Regions from separate parts of the Citrobacter farmeri genome, predicted to be linked through region 1. Evidence: predicted binding sites of a transcription regulator. Region 1 holds the regulator's gene; the other holds the start of a gene.
What was found. Region 1 encodes CRP, which controls carbon source genes, mostly activating them, when cyclic AMP is high. Its sites were predicted from a motif close to ATGTGANNNNNNTCACAT; they were not measured.

Region 1 (7,622 bases):
ATCGGACTGGCAAAAGGCATTAAGCTCGGTTACTTCGCCCAGCACCAGCTTGAGTATTTGCGGGCGGATGAGTCGCCGTTGCAGCATCTGGTGCGACTGGCGCCACAGGAACTCGAACAAAAGCTGCGCGACTATCTGGGCGGTTTCGGCTTCCAGGGTGATAAAGTCAGCGAAGAGACACGCCGTTTCTCCGGCGGCGAAAAAGCACGACTGGTGCTGGCGCTGATCGTCTGGCAGCGTCCGAACCTGCTGCTGCTCGATGAGCCAACCAACCACCTTGATCTCGATATGCGTCAGGCGTTGACCGAAGCGTTGATTGAGTTTGAAGGCGCACTGGTGGTGGTCTCGCACGACCGCCATTTGCTGCGCTCCACGACCGACGATCTGTATCTGGTGCATGACCGCAAGGTCGAGCCGTTCGATGGCGATCTGGAAGATTATCAGCAGTGGTTGAGCGATGTGCAGAAGCAGGAAAACCAACCTGACGATGCACCAAAAGAGAACGTCAACAGCGCACAGGCGCGTAAAGACCAGAAGCGCCGGGAAGCCGAACTGCGCACACAAACCCAGCCGCTGCGTAAAGAGATCGCCCGTCTGGAAAAAGAGATGGAGAAACTGAACGCGCAGCTGGCGCTGGCGGAAGAGAAGCTGGGCGACAGCGAACTTTACGACCAGAGCCGCAAAGCCGAGCTGACGGAGTGTCTGCAACAGCAGGCCAGCGCCAAAGCCGGACTGGAAGCGTGCGAAATGGCCTGGCTGGATGCCCAGGAGCAGCTCGAGCAGATGCTGAGCGAGTAACAGCGATGACACACATAATCCTTCACGATCCTGAAATGCCGAATGGCAGCAGTGACGAATTTCGCCCGATGCGCGGTATCAGTAACTGCCATCTGCAGACCATGCTGCCGCGTTTGATCCGGCGAAAAGTGAATTTCGACGCCCACTGGCAGCGTCTGGAATTACCCGATGGCGACTTTGTCGATCTGGCATGGAGTGAAGATCCACATCAGGCGAAGCACAAGCCGCGCCTGGTGGTTTTTCATGGTCTGGAAGGCAGTCTGAACAGCCCATACGCGCATGGTCTGATTGAAGCGGCAAAGAATCGTGGCTGGCTTGGCGTGGTGATGCACTTTCGCGGCTGCAGCGGTGAACCGAATCGACTGAATCGCATTTATCACTCGGGTGAAACCGAAGACGGGAGCTGGTTCTTAGGCTGGTTACAGCGGGAATTTGGCAAGGTGCCAACGGCCGCCGTGGGCTATTCGCTCGGAGGAAATGTGCTGGCATGTCTGCTGGCAAAAGAGGGGAAAAACATCCCGCTCGACGCGGCTGTCATGGTCTCAGCGCCCTTTGTACTGGAAGCCTGCAGCTATCATATGGATAAAGGCTTTTCCCGTGTTTATCAGCGCTATCTGCTCAACCTGCTGAAGGCAAACGCGTCACGCAAGCTGGCGGCCTATCCCGGCTCACTGCCGGTGAGTCTGGCGCAATTGAAATCCCTGCGCCGCATCCGCGAGTTTGACGATCTCATCACCGCCAAAATTCACGGTTTCGCCGATGCTATCGACTACTATCGTCAGTGTAGCGCCATGCCCTTGCTCAGCGACATCGCCATTCCGACACTGATCATTCATGCGAAAGACGACCCGTTTATGGATCATCATGTGATCCCCAAAGCGGAAGATTTACCGCCGCACGTGGAATATCAGTTAACTGAACACGGTGGTCACGTTGGGTTTATCGGCGGGACATTGCGTCGGCCAGAAATGTGGCTTGAGTCGCGCATTCCTGACTGGCTGACCCCGTATCTGGAGGCATAATTATGCAGATCCCCTGGCAGGACCTTTCCCCTGAGACGCTGGACAATCTGATCGAAAGCTTTGTATTGCGCGAAGGCACCGATTATGGTGAACATGAACGAACCCTTGAGCAAAAAGTCGCCGACGTTAAACGCCAGTTACAGTGTGGAGAAGCGATACTGGTGTGGTCTGAGTTGCACGAAACCGTCAACATCATGCCGCGCAAACAATTTCGCGAATAACCCGCACGCTATCGGCCGACTATAATAAAAAATCAATTTATTGATGGAGTTAACATGTCTGCCAAACATCCGGTGATCGCGGTAACAGGATCCAGCGGCGCGGGGACTACCACCACCAGCCTCGCGTTTCGTAAAATTTTTGCGCAGCTCAACCTGCGCGCCGCCGAGGTGGAAGGCGACAGTTTTCATCGTTATACCCGTCCGGAGATGGATATGGCGATCCGCAAGGCGCGCGACGCCGGACGCCACATCAGCTATTTTGGCCCCGAAGCCAATGACTTCGGTCTGCTGGAACAGACATTTATTGAGTATGGTCAGACGGGCAAAGGCCAGTCGCGCAAATATCTGCATACCTACGATGAGGCCGTCCCGTGGAACCAGGTGCCAGGGACTTTCACCCCATGGCAAGCCCTGCCGGAACCTACTGACGTGCTGTTCTATGAAGGGCTGCACGGCGGCGTCGTGACGCCGCAGCATGAAGTTGCAAGCCATGTTGACCTGTTGGTCGGCGTGGTTCCCATCGTGAACCTGGAGTGGATCCAGAAACTGATCCGTGATACCAGCGAGCGAGGCCATTCTCGTGAGGCGGTGATGGATTCAGTGGTGCGTTCGATGGACGACTATATCAACTACATCACGCCGCAGTTCTCCCGCACCCACATTAACTTTCAGCGTGTACCCACCGTTGACACCTCAAACCCGTTCGCTGCCAAGGGCATTCCATCACTGGATGAGAGCTTTGTGGTGATTCATTTTCGCAATCTGGAAGGGATCGATTTCCCCTGGCTGCTGGCGATGTTGCAGGGTTCATTTATTTCCCACATCAATACACTGGTGGTACCTGGCGGCAAAATGGGGCTGGCCATGGAGCTCATTATGTTGCCGCTGGTGCAGCGACTGATGGAAGGAAAGAAAATCGAGTAAGGTGAGATATTGCCGGACAGCGACGTGGCGTTATCCGGCCATGATCATCAGGCAGCAATCACTTCATACGAATGGGTAATATTGACCGCTTTTCCCAGCATCAGCGCCACGGAGCAATATTTCTCCGCCGACAGATCGACCGCACGCGAAACGGCGGCATCCTTCAGGTCGCGACCCGTAACGATAAAGTGCAGATTGATGTGGGTGAACAGGCGTGGCGCCTCTTCGCGACGTTCTGACGTCAGTTTCACTTCGCAGTTCGTCACATCCTGACGGCCTTTTTGCAGGATAGAAACCACGTCAATCGCGCTGCAACCGCCTGCCGCCATCAACACCATTTCCATCGGGCTCGGCGCTTTATCACCAGAGTTACCGTCCATCAAAATCTGGTGACCGGAAGCCGACTCACCCAGGAAGGTTAACCCCTCAACCCATTTAACACGCGCTTGCATATTTTTTAACTCCAGTGCGTCAATTTTCCTGACAGATTACGCGTACATAACAATTCTCGCAACGGAAGGCGACCTCCGTCATGCTGAAGCGAGACACCAGGAGACACACGGCTAAAGCTATGCTAAAACAGTCAGGATGCTACAGTAATACATTGATGTACTGCATGTATGCAGAGGACTTCACATTAAAGGCTGCAGTTCGTTTTTGACAGCCTCTTCCCAGGACGCGGGAAGCACATTTTTGCAACCCCAGAGACAGCGGATTTTTTTGGCTCTGGAGACAGCTTATAACAGAGGATAATCGCGCATGGTGCTTGGCAAACCGCAAACAGACCCGACACTTGAATGGTTCTTGTCTCATTGCCACATTCATAAGTACCCGTCCAAGAGCACGCTGATTCACCAGGGTGAAAAAGCAGAAACGTTGTACTACATCGTTAAGGGCTCAGTGGCAGTGTTGATTAAGGATGAGGAAGGAAAAGAAATGATCCTTTCTTATCTGAATCAGGGTGATTTCATTGGCGAACTGGGCCTGTTTGAAGAAGGCCAGGAACGTAGCGCATGGGTTCGAGCGAAAACAGCGTGTGAAGTGGCTGAAATTTCCTATAAGAAATTCCGCCAGTTGATCCAGGTGAACCCGGATATTCTGATGCGCCTGTCTTCCCAAATGGCTCGCCGCCTGCAAGTTACTTCGGAGAAAGTCGGTAACCTGGCCTTCCTCGACGTGACCGGTCGTATCGCCCAGACGCTGCTGAATCTGGCGAAACAGCCTGATGCGATGACTCACCCGGACGGTATGCAGATCAAAATCACTCGCCAGGAGATTGGCCAGATCGTTGGCTGCTCTCGCGAAACCGTTGGTCGTATTCTGAAGATGCTGGAAGATCAGAACCTGATCTCCGCTCACGGTAAAACGATCGTCGTTTACGGCACTCGTTAATCTCATCGGAAATGACGCGCTACCGGGTAGCGCGTCATTTTTGTTTTGCCAATGTGGCGCAGACTGATTTATCACCCAGAAATCAACTATGCACTACGTCAAACGCTGGTGCTCTGTTTGCCCGTGGCCGTTGGCCTGCTCATCGGGCAGTTACATCTGGGCCTGCTTTTCTCTCTCGTTCCCGCCTGCTGCAACATTGCCGGGCTTGATACTCCGCACAAACGCTTTTTCAAACGCCTGATCATCGGTGCATCGCTGTTCGCTGGCTGTAGCCTAATCATGCAACTTATGCTGGCGCAGGCGGTACCGTTGCCACTGATCCTGACCGGTCTGACACTCACGCTCGGCGTCACCGCAGAATTGAGCTCTCTTCACGCCCGCCTGCTCCCGGCCTCACTGATTGCTGCGATTTTCACACTGAGCCTGGCAGGGAACATGCCGGTTTGGGAGCCTCTGCTGATCTACGCGCTGGGCACGCTATGGTACGGGCTGTTTAACTGGTTCTGGTTTTGGCTCTGGCGTGAGCAGCCGCTTCGCGAATCACTAAGCCTGTTATACCGGGAACTGGCGGATTACTGCGAAGCCAAATACAGCATGCTGACCCAACACACTGACCCGGAAAAAGCCCTGCCGCCGCTTCTGGTTCGCCAGCAGAAAGCCGTCGACCTCATCACCCAGTGCTATCAGCAGATGCACATGCTATCGGCGCACCGCAACAACGACTACAAACGGATGCTGCGCGCCTTTCAGGAAGCGCTGGATTTGCAGGAACATATCTCCGTCAGCCTGCATCAGCCGGAAGAAGTGCAAAAGCTGGTCGAGCGCAGTCACGCGGAGCAGGTCATTCGCTGGAATGCACAAACGGTCGCCGCTCGCCTGCGCGTACTGGGAGATGACATTCTCTATCACCGACTACCGACGCGGTTCACCATGCAAAAGCAGATTGGTGCACTGGGAAAAATTGCTCATCAGCATCCGGATAACCCCGTCGGACAGTTCTGCTACTGGCACTTCAGTCGCATCGCCCGCGTGCTTCGCACCCAGCGTCCGCTTTACGCCCGCGATCTGATGGCCGATAAACAGCGTCGGTTACCCTTGCTTCCGGCACTGAAAAACTACCTCTCGTTGAAATCTCCGGCGCTGCGTAACGCCGGGCGAATCAGCGTCATGCTCAGCATAGCCAGCCTCATGGGAACGGCGTTACATCTGCCGAAACCTTACTGGATCCTGATGACGGTGCTGTTTGTGACGCAAAACGGTTACGGTGCCACCCGCGTGCGTATTTTGCACCGCTCGGCGGGAACGCTGGTAGGGCTGATTATCGCAGGCGTGACGCTGCACTTTCATATTCCCGAGGGATATACGCTGGCCCTGATGCTGGCGATCACCCTGGTCAGCTATCTGACCATCCGCAAAAACTACGGCTGGGCGACGGTTGGATTTACCGTCACGGCGGTATATACCCTGCAACTGCTGACGCTGGATGGAGAACAGTTCATCATCCCGCGATTTATCGATACGGTCATCGGCTGCCTGATTGCGTTTGGCGGCACCGTCTGGCTGTGGCCGCAATGGCAGAGCGGTCTGTTGCGGAAAAACGCCCATGACGCACTGGAAGCCGATCAGGAGGCCATTCGCCTGATTCTGAGCAACGATCCGCAACCCACGCCGCTCGCCTGGCAACGTATGCGGGTCAACCAGGCGCACAACACCCTGTTTAACTCGCTCAATCAGGCAATGCAGGAACCCGGCTTTAATACCCATTATCTGGAAGACATGAAACTGTGGGTGACACACAGCCAGTTTATCGTCGAACACATCAATGCCATGACCACGCTGGCGCGTGAGCATACGATGTTGACGCCGGACCTGGCGCAGCGATATCTGCAATCGTGTGAAATTGCTCTTCAGCGCTGCCAGCAGCGACTGGAGTACGATGGACCTGGTGGCTCAGGGGATGTGAATATCCTGGAAGCGCCAGAGATGCTTTCCCACGGACCGTTAAGCACCCTGGAACAGCATCTGCAACGCGTTATCGGTCACCTGAACACCATGCACACCATCTCTTCTATGGCATGGCGTCAGCGGCCGCACCACGGCATCTGGCTCAGTCGCCGGTTGCGGGATATGCGGGGTTAACACTGATTGCCGGATGGCGGCGTAACGCCTTATCCGGCCTACAGACGTTTGTAGGCCTGATAAGCGCAGCGCCATCAGGCAACAACCTTCGCAACAGCGTCAGCAAAACGCAGCATCCCTTCGTCGATATCCGCCTCTTCCACCACCAGCGACGGCGCAAAGCGCATCACGTCCGGGCCGGCATTTAACACCATCACGCCAGCATCCGCTGCCGCGTAGAGGAAATCGCGCGCGCGTCCTTTGTACTGCGGTTGCAATTCGGCGCCAATCAACAGGCCCATACCGCGAATGTCGCTGAACACGTGGTACTGCTCATCAATCTGCTGCAGATGTTGAACAAATTTCTGCCGTTTCGCCACCACGCCGCCCAGCACATCCTGATTGTTGATGATGTCAAACGCCGCCTCCGCCACCGCGCAGGCCAGCGGGTTACCGCCATAGGTTGATCCATGAGAGCCGACGTGAAACGCTGAGGCGATCTCCTGCGTCGTCAATACCGCGCTCACCGGGAAGCCGCCCCCCAGGGCTTTCGCACTGGTGAGAATATCCGGCGTCACGCCATAGTGCATGTAGGCAAACAGGTCGCCGGTACGCCCCATCCCGCATTGCACTTCATCAAACACCAGCAGGGCCTGATGCCGATCGCAGAGATCACGCAGACCTTGCAGGAACTCCGGCGTCGCAGCCAGAACGCCGCCCTCACCCTGTACCGGTTCAACCACGACAGCGCAGGTATGGTCATCCATCACCGCGTTCACCGCATGGAGATCGTTAAACGGAACATGGACGATATCCGCCGGTTTTGGCCCGAAGCCATCGGAATACTTTGGCTGTCCACCCACGGTAACGGTAAACAGCGAGCGGCCGTGGAACGCATTATGAAAGGCAATGATTTTGGTTTTGAATGGGCTATGACGCACACAGGCATAATGACGCGCCAGCTTGAACGCCGTTTCGTTAGCTTCTGTCCCGGAGTTCATGAACAGCACGCGCTCGGCAAAGGTGGCATCGATAATTTTTCGCCCCAGACGCAGTGCGGGTTCGTTGGTGAAAACGTTACTGGTATGCCAGAGCGTTTCGCCCTGGGTTTTCAGGGCCTCTACCAGTGCCGGATGACAATGCCCCA
Region 2 (7,622 bases), 1.1 Mb from region 1:
CCTCGTTCTTCTTAATCAGCCTCTGGCTGATGATGCGTAAGTCATAATCTCCGGCACGTTCTGGCGCAGTGCCTGATGGCGCTGCGCTTATCAGGCCTGCTCGCGAATTATGATGCGTAAGTTGTCATCTCTTGTAGGCCGGATAAGGCGGTTACGCCGCCATCCGGCAAACTGCGGCGCAATGCCTAGCGTCTTCTTCCACCCATCAGGCTGCCTAATACCCCGCGGATGATTTGATTGGTCACCTGACGGGCGGCGCTTTTCGCCATTGTCTGCACCACACCATCTTTTTTACCGCCGCGTGGCCCGGTAGTGCCGAACAGAATATCTTTCAGACCGCCAAGAATACCGTCGTCAACGGCCACTTCTTTACCTTTCGCGGGGGGATTACTCTGTTGTTCAGTTGCCACTTGTATGCCTTTTTGCAGCATTTCAAACGCGGACTCCCGGTCCAGATCGTCTTCGTATTTGCCATAAACCGCAGAGTGGTTGATCAGCCCGTTGCGCTCATCATCCGTCACCGGTCCCATACGTGAGCACGGGGCAATTACCATCGCCCGCTCGACGACCGACGGGCTACCTTTGGCATCAAGAAACGAAACCAGCGCTTCGCCGGTGCCCAGTTCCTGAATCGCTTTCTCCGTATCAAACGCCGGATTGGCACGCATGGTTTGCGCGGCGGTTTTCACCGCTTTCTGATCTTTCGGCGTGAAGGCGCGTAGGGCGTGCTGAACGCGGTTGCCCAACTGACCGAGTACGTTATCCGGAATATCCGCCGGGTTCTGCGAAACAAACCAGACACCAACCCCTTTCGAGCGGATGAGACGGATCACCTGTTCGATTTTATCCAGCAGCACCTGCGGGGCGTCATTGAACAGCAGATGCGCTTCATCGAAGAAGAAGACCAGCTTCGGTTTTTCCAGATCGCCGGCTTCCGGTAGTTGCTCATACAGCTCGGAGAGCATCCACAGCAGGCTGGCAGCGTAGAGTTTCGGCATCTGGTAGAGCTTCTCGGCGCTGAGAATATTGATGGTCCCTTTGCCATTGGCATCGGTCTGCATCCAGTCTTTGATGTCGAGCATTGGCTCGCCAAAGAAGTGCGTTGCCCCTTGCTGTTCAAGCGTCAGCAGTCCGCGCTGAATAGCGCCGACCGAAGCGCTGCTGATATTGCCATACTGATTCTGGAAGGATTTGGCGTTATCGCCGATGTACTGGGTGATGGCCCGCAGGTCTTTGAAATCCAGCAGCAACAGCCCCTGATCGTCAGCAATGCGGAAGATAATGTTCAGTACGCCGGACTGTACTTCGTTAAGGTTCAGCAGACGCGCCAGCAAGAGCGGCCCGAGGTCAGAGACCGTGGCACGAACCGGATGGCCTTTTTCACCGAAGATATCCCACAGCACCACCGGGTTGCTATGCGGTTGCCAGTCGGTAATACCGATGTTTTTCAACCTGGCGAGCAGCTTCTCGGAAGCTTGTCCCTCAGCGGCGACACCTGTTAAATCACCTTTCACATCGGCCATAAATACCGGTACGCCGATTTCCGACAGCGATTCGGCCAGTTTTTGCAGCGTGACGGTTTTTCCGGTACCGGTCGCGCCAGTAATCAGTCCATGACGGTTCGCCATACCGGGGAGTAAAAACAGTTCAGTGTCTGGCGTGCGGGCAATCAGCAGGGGTGAGCTCATTAGATTTCCTCCATTTATCCTGCGTCGAGTATAGGCAATGTGAAGGAAAGAGAATATGCGCAGGGGAGAGAAAATCACTTATAGCGTATTGCCGTGATAAATCTGGTATCCCAAATCGATCGTATTATGGTTGTGGTCGTTGTTCTTGATTTTGCTCAGCAACATCTGCGCCGCCATGCGACCAATATCAAAACGGGGCGTAATGACGCTGGCAAGGCTGGGGATCATCTGTCGGCCCATCTCCAGACCGTGGAAACCGGCAATGGAGATTTGCTCCGGCACGGACAGTTCGCGTTCCCGGCAGAACAGCAGCGCACCCATTGCGATATCATCATTGGTGCAGAAAACGCCGTCTAAATCCGGGTGGGCGACGAGCGCGTCGCGCATCAGTTGCGTACCCAGATGAATCGACGAGATCGCCCGCGGGTTAACGCGCAGAGGCGTCAGGTTTCGCTGTGTCATCGCGTCGCAGTAGCCGCAAAAACGTTGTTCATCACGGATATCGTCTTTCGAACCGAGATAGAGAATTTTGCGCCGCTGGCGTTTATCCAGCATGGTGCTGACCATATCAAACGCCGCCTGACGGTTATCAAACCCGACTTCCATATCCAGACGATCGCCCTGGATATCCATCAGTTCGATGATGGGAATGGCCGCCGAGCGCAGGAATTTCACCGTCCGCAGGGTGTGATACTTCTCGGAAAGAATGATGCCGTCGATATTGTAGGAGAGCAGATTGATCACTGACTCTTCTTCTGATTCGCGATCGTAGTTGTAGTTGGCAATCAGGGTCTGATAGTTGTGGTCAGAAGTAACGGATTCAATACCGGCAAGAATATCGGCGAAGAGCTGGTTCTGAAATGAAGGAATTAACACACCAAGCGTGTAGCTTTGCGCGTTCAACAGCATGGCAGGCGCACGGTTCGGGATGTAGTTAATCTCCTCCATGATCTGCGCGATACGCTCGCCGGTTTCCTTTGCGACTTTTTTCGGCGAGCGGATATAGCGGCTCACCGTCATTTTGGTCACGCCCGCGAGCGTGGCGATGTCCTGCAAAGAAATTCTGTGGTTCCTCATCATCTCTCCTGTACCGGGGAGCGGCGGCGAACATCGCTCCCCGGCAGTTAATCCCGCCTTAATGCAGAACGGCGTCTAGCGCCAGCACGCCCAGCAGTCCCATAATCGAAATCAGGGTCTCCATCACCGTCCACGTCCGCAGCGTTTCACCGACGCTAAGATTGAAGTAACCTTTAAACAGCCAGAATCCAGGATCGTTTACGTGCGAAGCGATCACGCTGCCAGCCCCGGTTGCCAGCACCATCAACGCCGGATCGGCATGAGTGACGTTAATGATCGGTAGCACCACGCCTGCGGTAGTAATTGCGGCAACGGTCGCTGACCCCAGCGCAATACGCAGCAATGCTGCCACCGTCCAGCACATCAGCAGCGGCGACAGTGAGGTGCCGGTCATTAACTGCGAAATATACTGGCCCACGCCGCTGTCCACCAGAACCTGCTTAAACGCGCCGCCGCCGGCGATAATGAACACAATCATCGCAATGGCACCGATAGAATCCCCGACGATATCCATGATCTGTTCAATCGTGCGGCCATTGCGTCGACCGAGGGTGAAAATCGCCAGTACAATAGCGATAAACAGCGCGACCGCAGGGTTACCGATAAACTCAAAGAATACCCGTACGGAGTTGGTTTTTGGCAGCGTAATTTCACAGACGGCGGCAACAGCCATCAGTATGACGGGGATCACCGCCGCAAAGATACTGTTCCAGAAGGACGGCATCTCCTCTTCGGTGAACAGGTGTGGGTTAAATAAGCCTTCCGGTGGCGCTTTTTCAAAGCGGGTCAGCAGTTTTGAAAACAGAGGACCTGCAACAATCACCGTAGGTATGGTGATAATGAACCCGTACAGCAGCGTGGTGCCGAGACTGGCTTCAAAAATCGTCGCAATGGCGGTCGGTCCCGGATGCGGCGGCAGGAAACAGTGGGTCACCGAGAGAGCGGCGACCATCGGCACGCCGACGTACAGCAGCGGCAAACCGGATGAGGCTACCACCGTAAATACCAGCGGCAGCAGCAGAACAAATCCAACCTCGAAGAACATCGCCAGCCCGACAACCAGTCCGGTGACGACCAGCGCCCACTGCACGCGCTTTTTACCAAATGTACCGATCAGGGTCGTGGCAATGCGTTGTGCAGCACCCGTATCAGAAATCAATTTCCCCAACATTGCGCCAAAACCGAGGATCATCGCCAGCCCGCCGAGCGTGCCGCCAATCCCGTTTTGAATGGAATGTAAAACTGCCTGTGCGTCCATCCCTTCGGCGAATCCCACGACGGCTGCGACCAGAACCAGGGCGATGAAGCCATTGACTTTAAAGCCAATCATCAGGACCAGAAGCAGCGCGACGCCTGCCGCAATTATGATTAATGGCATAATCTTATCTCTTATCTGTGCCAAAAAGGCAGCGCTTGCGCGCTGCGTAGGGTTGTTCAGCGGTTACACCGCGACCAGCATGCCGCCATCAACGAACAGCAGGTGTCCGTTGACGAAGTCCGAGGCCCTGGAGGAGAGGAATACCGCTGCACCAATCAGTTCCTGTGGATCGCCCCAGCGGGCGGCAGGCGTACGTTTACACAGCCATGAGGTGAAGGCTTCATCTTCAACCAGCGCTTTGGTCATCTCGGTTTTGAAGTACCCCGGCGCGATGCCGTTAACCTGGATGTTATGGCGCGCCAGCTCAACGCACATGCCGCGAGTCAGCATCTTCACGGCGCCTTTCGAGGCGGCGTACGGCGTGATGGTGTCGCGACCCAGTTCGCTCTGCATCGAGCAGATGTTGATCACTTTCCCGGCCTGGCGCTCAACCATCCGACGGGTTACCGCCTGGGAGACGAGGAACACGGCGGTCTGGTTGACCGCAATCACGTCGTTCCACTCCTGCTCTGGAAATTCAGTAAACGGGTGGCGGCGCTGGATCCCGGCGTTATTGACCAGTACATCAATCGGGCCAATATCTTTTTCGATATGCTCTATCGCGGCGTCGATATCCTGTTTATGCGTCACGTTAAAAGGCGCAGCAACGGCGCGGATCCCTTCCTGCTGCAGTTTTGCGACGGCGGCTTCTGCCCGTTCCGACGTAATATCGTTAACGATAATCTGCGCGCCATATTTGCCGAGACCCGTTGCCAGTAAATACCCGATCCCCTGGGCGGAACCGGTGATCAGTATATTTTTACCTGCCAGTGAAAAAAGATCGTTCATGATGTTGCTCCTTATTTTTCATTCTCAAAGACGAGCTGAACTTTCGCCGCCTGAGTTTTATCGCTGGCGAAAATCAGCGCCTGTTCCAGGTCGGTAAACGGGTATTCCGCACTCAACAGCGGCAGCGGATCGATAACGTTGTGCGCCAGCCAGGAGACCGCGGTGTTAAACTCGGTGGTAAAGCGGAAAGAGCCTTTCAGCATGATTTCTTTGCCGATCAGCATCATCATCGGGAAATCAGGAACGGCGCCGCCCATACCAACCTGCACCATCACTCCTTTTGCACGGGTGACTTCCAGACAGGTGGTGATAGAGGAGGGATGGCCCGAGACTTCGAAGCTAATATCGAAATAGCCTTTCTCCGTTTTCCACTGATCGAGCGAGTCATTTTGAGGATTCACCAGCATATTTGCGCCCATTTGCTGAGCCAGCGACAGCGAGCGCGCGCTGACATCAGCGCAGACCACTTCCGCGGCGCCCAGCGTTTTCACCGCGCTGACGATCAGGCAGCCGATAGGGCCGACGCCAGAGATAAATACTTTCTTACCCTGCAGATCGCCGGCCTCATGTGCGGCATGGATGGCCACCGCCAACGGTTCGGCAAAAGCCATGACCTTTTCGTCTGCCTGTTCCGGGTAAGGAATGCACTGGGCGGTATCAACCGTTTTAAACTGGGTAAACCCCCCATCAACGTGCGGGAAATACATTGCGCTGCCAAAAAAGCGCATTTCAGTACACTGGTTTTCTTCATGCTGAAGGCAGTATTTACAATGGCCGCACGGTTTAGACGGATTAATGGCAATTGACTGTCCTTCGCGTAATGTTTCTGAATCGCTATGGACCACTTTGCCAATAACTTCATGACCTAAAATCATTGGCGCTTTGACGGTAAAATTACCGACTTTGCCTTCCTGATAATAATGTAAATCAGATCCGCAAATTCCTCCGCGGGTTATTTTTACGAGCGTACCTTTATTATTCCATTCGATATTCTGTTGTGTTACGGCAACAGAATGCTTACCCGCGACAACGCAGGATTGAGTTTTCACTTCCATAAATGCCTCACTGGGTCAGGACTTCATCTCCGGTGCATTTAAGCGGTTTTAATTGTTCTTATTTGTGACGGGTGTCACACTGGAAAATTGTTACACTACAATGTTACGCATAACGTGATGCGCTTTATAATTCTCATCTATGGAAATAAAAAAGCGTGAAATTGCCGATTGCGCAGGCGTAGTATCGCGCCATGGAATATGACGCAGAGGGTTTTACATGGCCGGGGAAAGCTATATTTTGATGGGTGTTTCAGGAAGTGGTAAATCGTTAATTGGGAGTAAGGTTGCAGCATTATTATCGGCGAAATTTATTGATGGCGACGATCTCCATCCTGCCAAAAACATTGATAAAATGTCGCAGGGAATACCGTTAACCGATGAAGACCGACTGCCGTGGTTAGAACGCTTAAATGATGCGTCCTATAGTCTGTATAAAAAAAATGAGACGGGATTTATTGTGTGCTCGTCATTAAAAAAACAGTATCGCGATTTTTTACGTAAAGGCAGCCCTAACGTGCATTTTCTCTGGCTGGATGGTGACTACGACATTATCCTGGCGCGGATGCAGCGTCGGGCAGGGCACTTTATGCCGGTCGCTTTACTGAAAAGTCAGTTTGAAGCACTGGAATGTCCGCTGGCGGAAGAGGACGATATCGCGCGTATCGACATAAATCATGACATTGAGAACGTGACGGCGCAGTGCCAACAGGCGGTACTGGCGTTTCGCCAGGCGCGGGAGCGACTCAGCACCTCAATCTGAACCAGCAGGCGCTGAGTCAGAGCGTCAGAAATCGGCTTTCAGCACCACGCGGTAGCGGGCTTTACCGTCACGTACGTGCTGGATAGCCTCGTTGATTTGCGACATCGGGAACAGTTCGGTGGTCGGCGAGACATTGCTGCGCCCGGCAAACTTCATCAGCTTACGCAGCTCATACGGCGTACCGGTCGCCGAACCGGAGATGCTGCGATCGCCGGCAATCAGGGTAAAGGCGGGTACCGGCAATGGCTTCAACACCGCGCCGACGGTGTGGAAGTTGCCGCCGTAGGCCAGCGCTTCGAAGTAGGGTTGCCAGTCGAGATCGACATTGACAGTGTTGATAATGAGATCAAACTGGCCCGCCAGCGCGGTTAATGCCTGCGGATCGCGGCTGTTCACGACTTTATCAGCCCCCATCGCCAACACTTCTTTCTCTTTTGCCGGGTTAGAGCTAAACGCAGTGACCTCACACCCCATCGCATGCAGCAACTTAATGGCGATATGTCCCAGCCCGCCAATGCCGATCACCCCGACGCGGCTGGTGGCGGTGATATGGTGCATCAGCAGCGGTTTAAACACCGTGATACCACCGCACAGCAGCGGACCGGCGGATTCAATATCGATACTTTCCGGAAGCGGGATCACCCACTGCCAGTCTGCGCGCAGCTTCTCGGCAAAGCCGCCGCGATTGAGAATGGTTGGCACCGCCCCTTCCAGACAGTTGATCTGATTGCCGCTGATACAGGCATCGCAATGCCCACAACTGCGCGCCGTCCAGCCAATCCCCACGCGCTGGCCGATCTTCAGCCCTTTCCCTTGTGCCGCGCTGCCGAGAGCTG

Region 2: the regulator CRP is predicted to act here: its motif matches at 6,089-6,106, upstream of idnD (L-idonate 5-dehydrogenase).

The regions. Positions count from the first base shown of each region.
Region 1 is NZ_CP077291.1:4,397,463-4,405,084, forward strand. Features, by position in the region: gene I6L53_RS20830 (ABC transporter ATP-binding protein) at 1-798, shown strand, start outside; gene I6L53_RS20835 (hydrolase) at 804-1,820, shown strand; gene I6L53_RS20840 (YheU family protein) at 1,823-2,041, shown strand; gene I6L53_RS20845 (phosphoribulokinase) at 2,096-2,965, shown strand; gene I6L53_RS20850 (OsmC family protein) at 3,013-3,417, opposite strand; gene crp (cAMP-activated global transcriptional regulator CRP) at 3,725-4,357, shown strand; gene I6L53_RS20860 (YccS/YhfK family putative transporter) at 4,409-6,496, shown strand; gene argD (bifunctional acetylornithine/succinyldiaminopimelate transaminase) at 6,571-7,622, opposite strand, start outside.
Region 2 is NZ_CP077291.1:621,194-628,815, forward strand. Features, by position in the region: gene lptG (LPS export ABC transporter permease LptG) at 1-47, shown strand, start outside; gene I6L53_RS02895 (helicase HerA-like C-terminal domain-containing protein) at 186-1,688, opposite strand; gene idnR (DNA-binding transcriptional regulator IdnR) at 1,767-2,765, opposite strand; gene idnT (gnt-II system L-idonate transporter) at 2,824-4,143, opposite strand; gene idnO (gluconate 5-dehydrogenase) at 4,207-4,971, opposite strand; gene idnD (L-idonate 5-dehydrogenase) at 4,983-6,026, opposite strand; gene idnK (gluconokinase) at 6,244-6,786, shown strand; gene ahr (NADPH-dependent aldehyde reductase Ahr) at 6,811-7,622, opposite strand, start outside.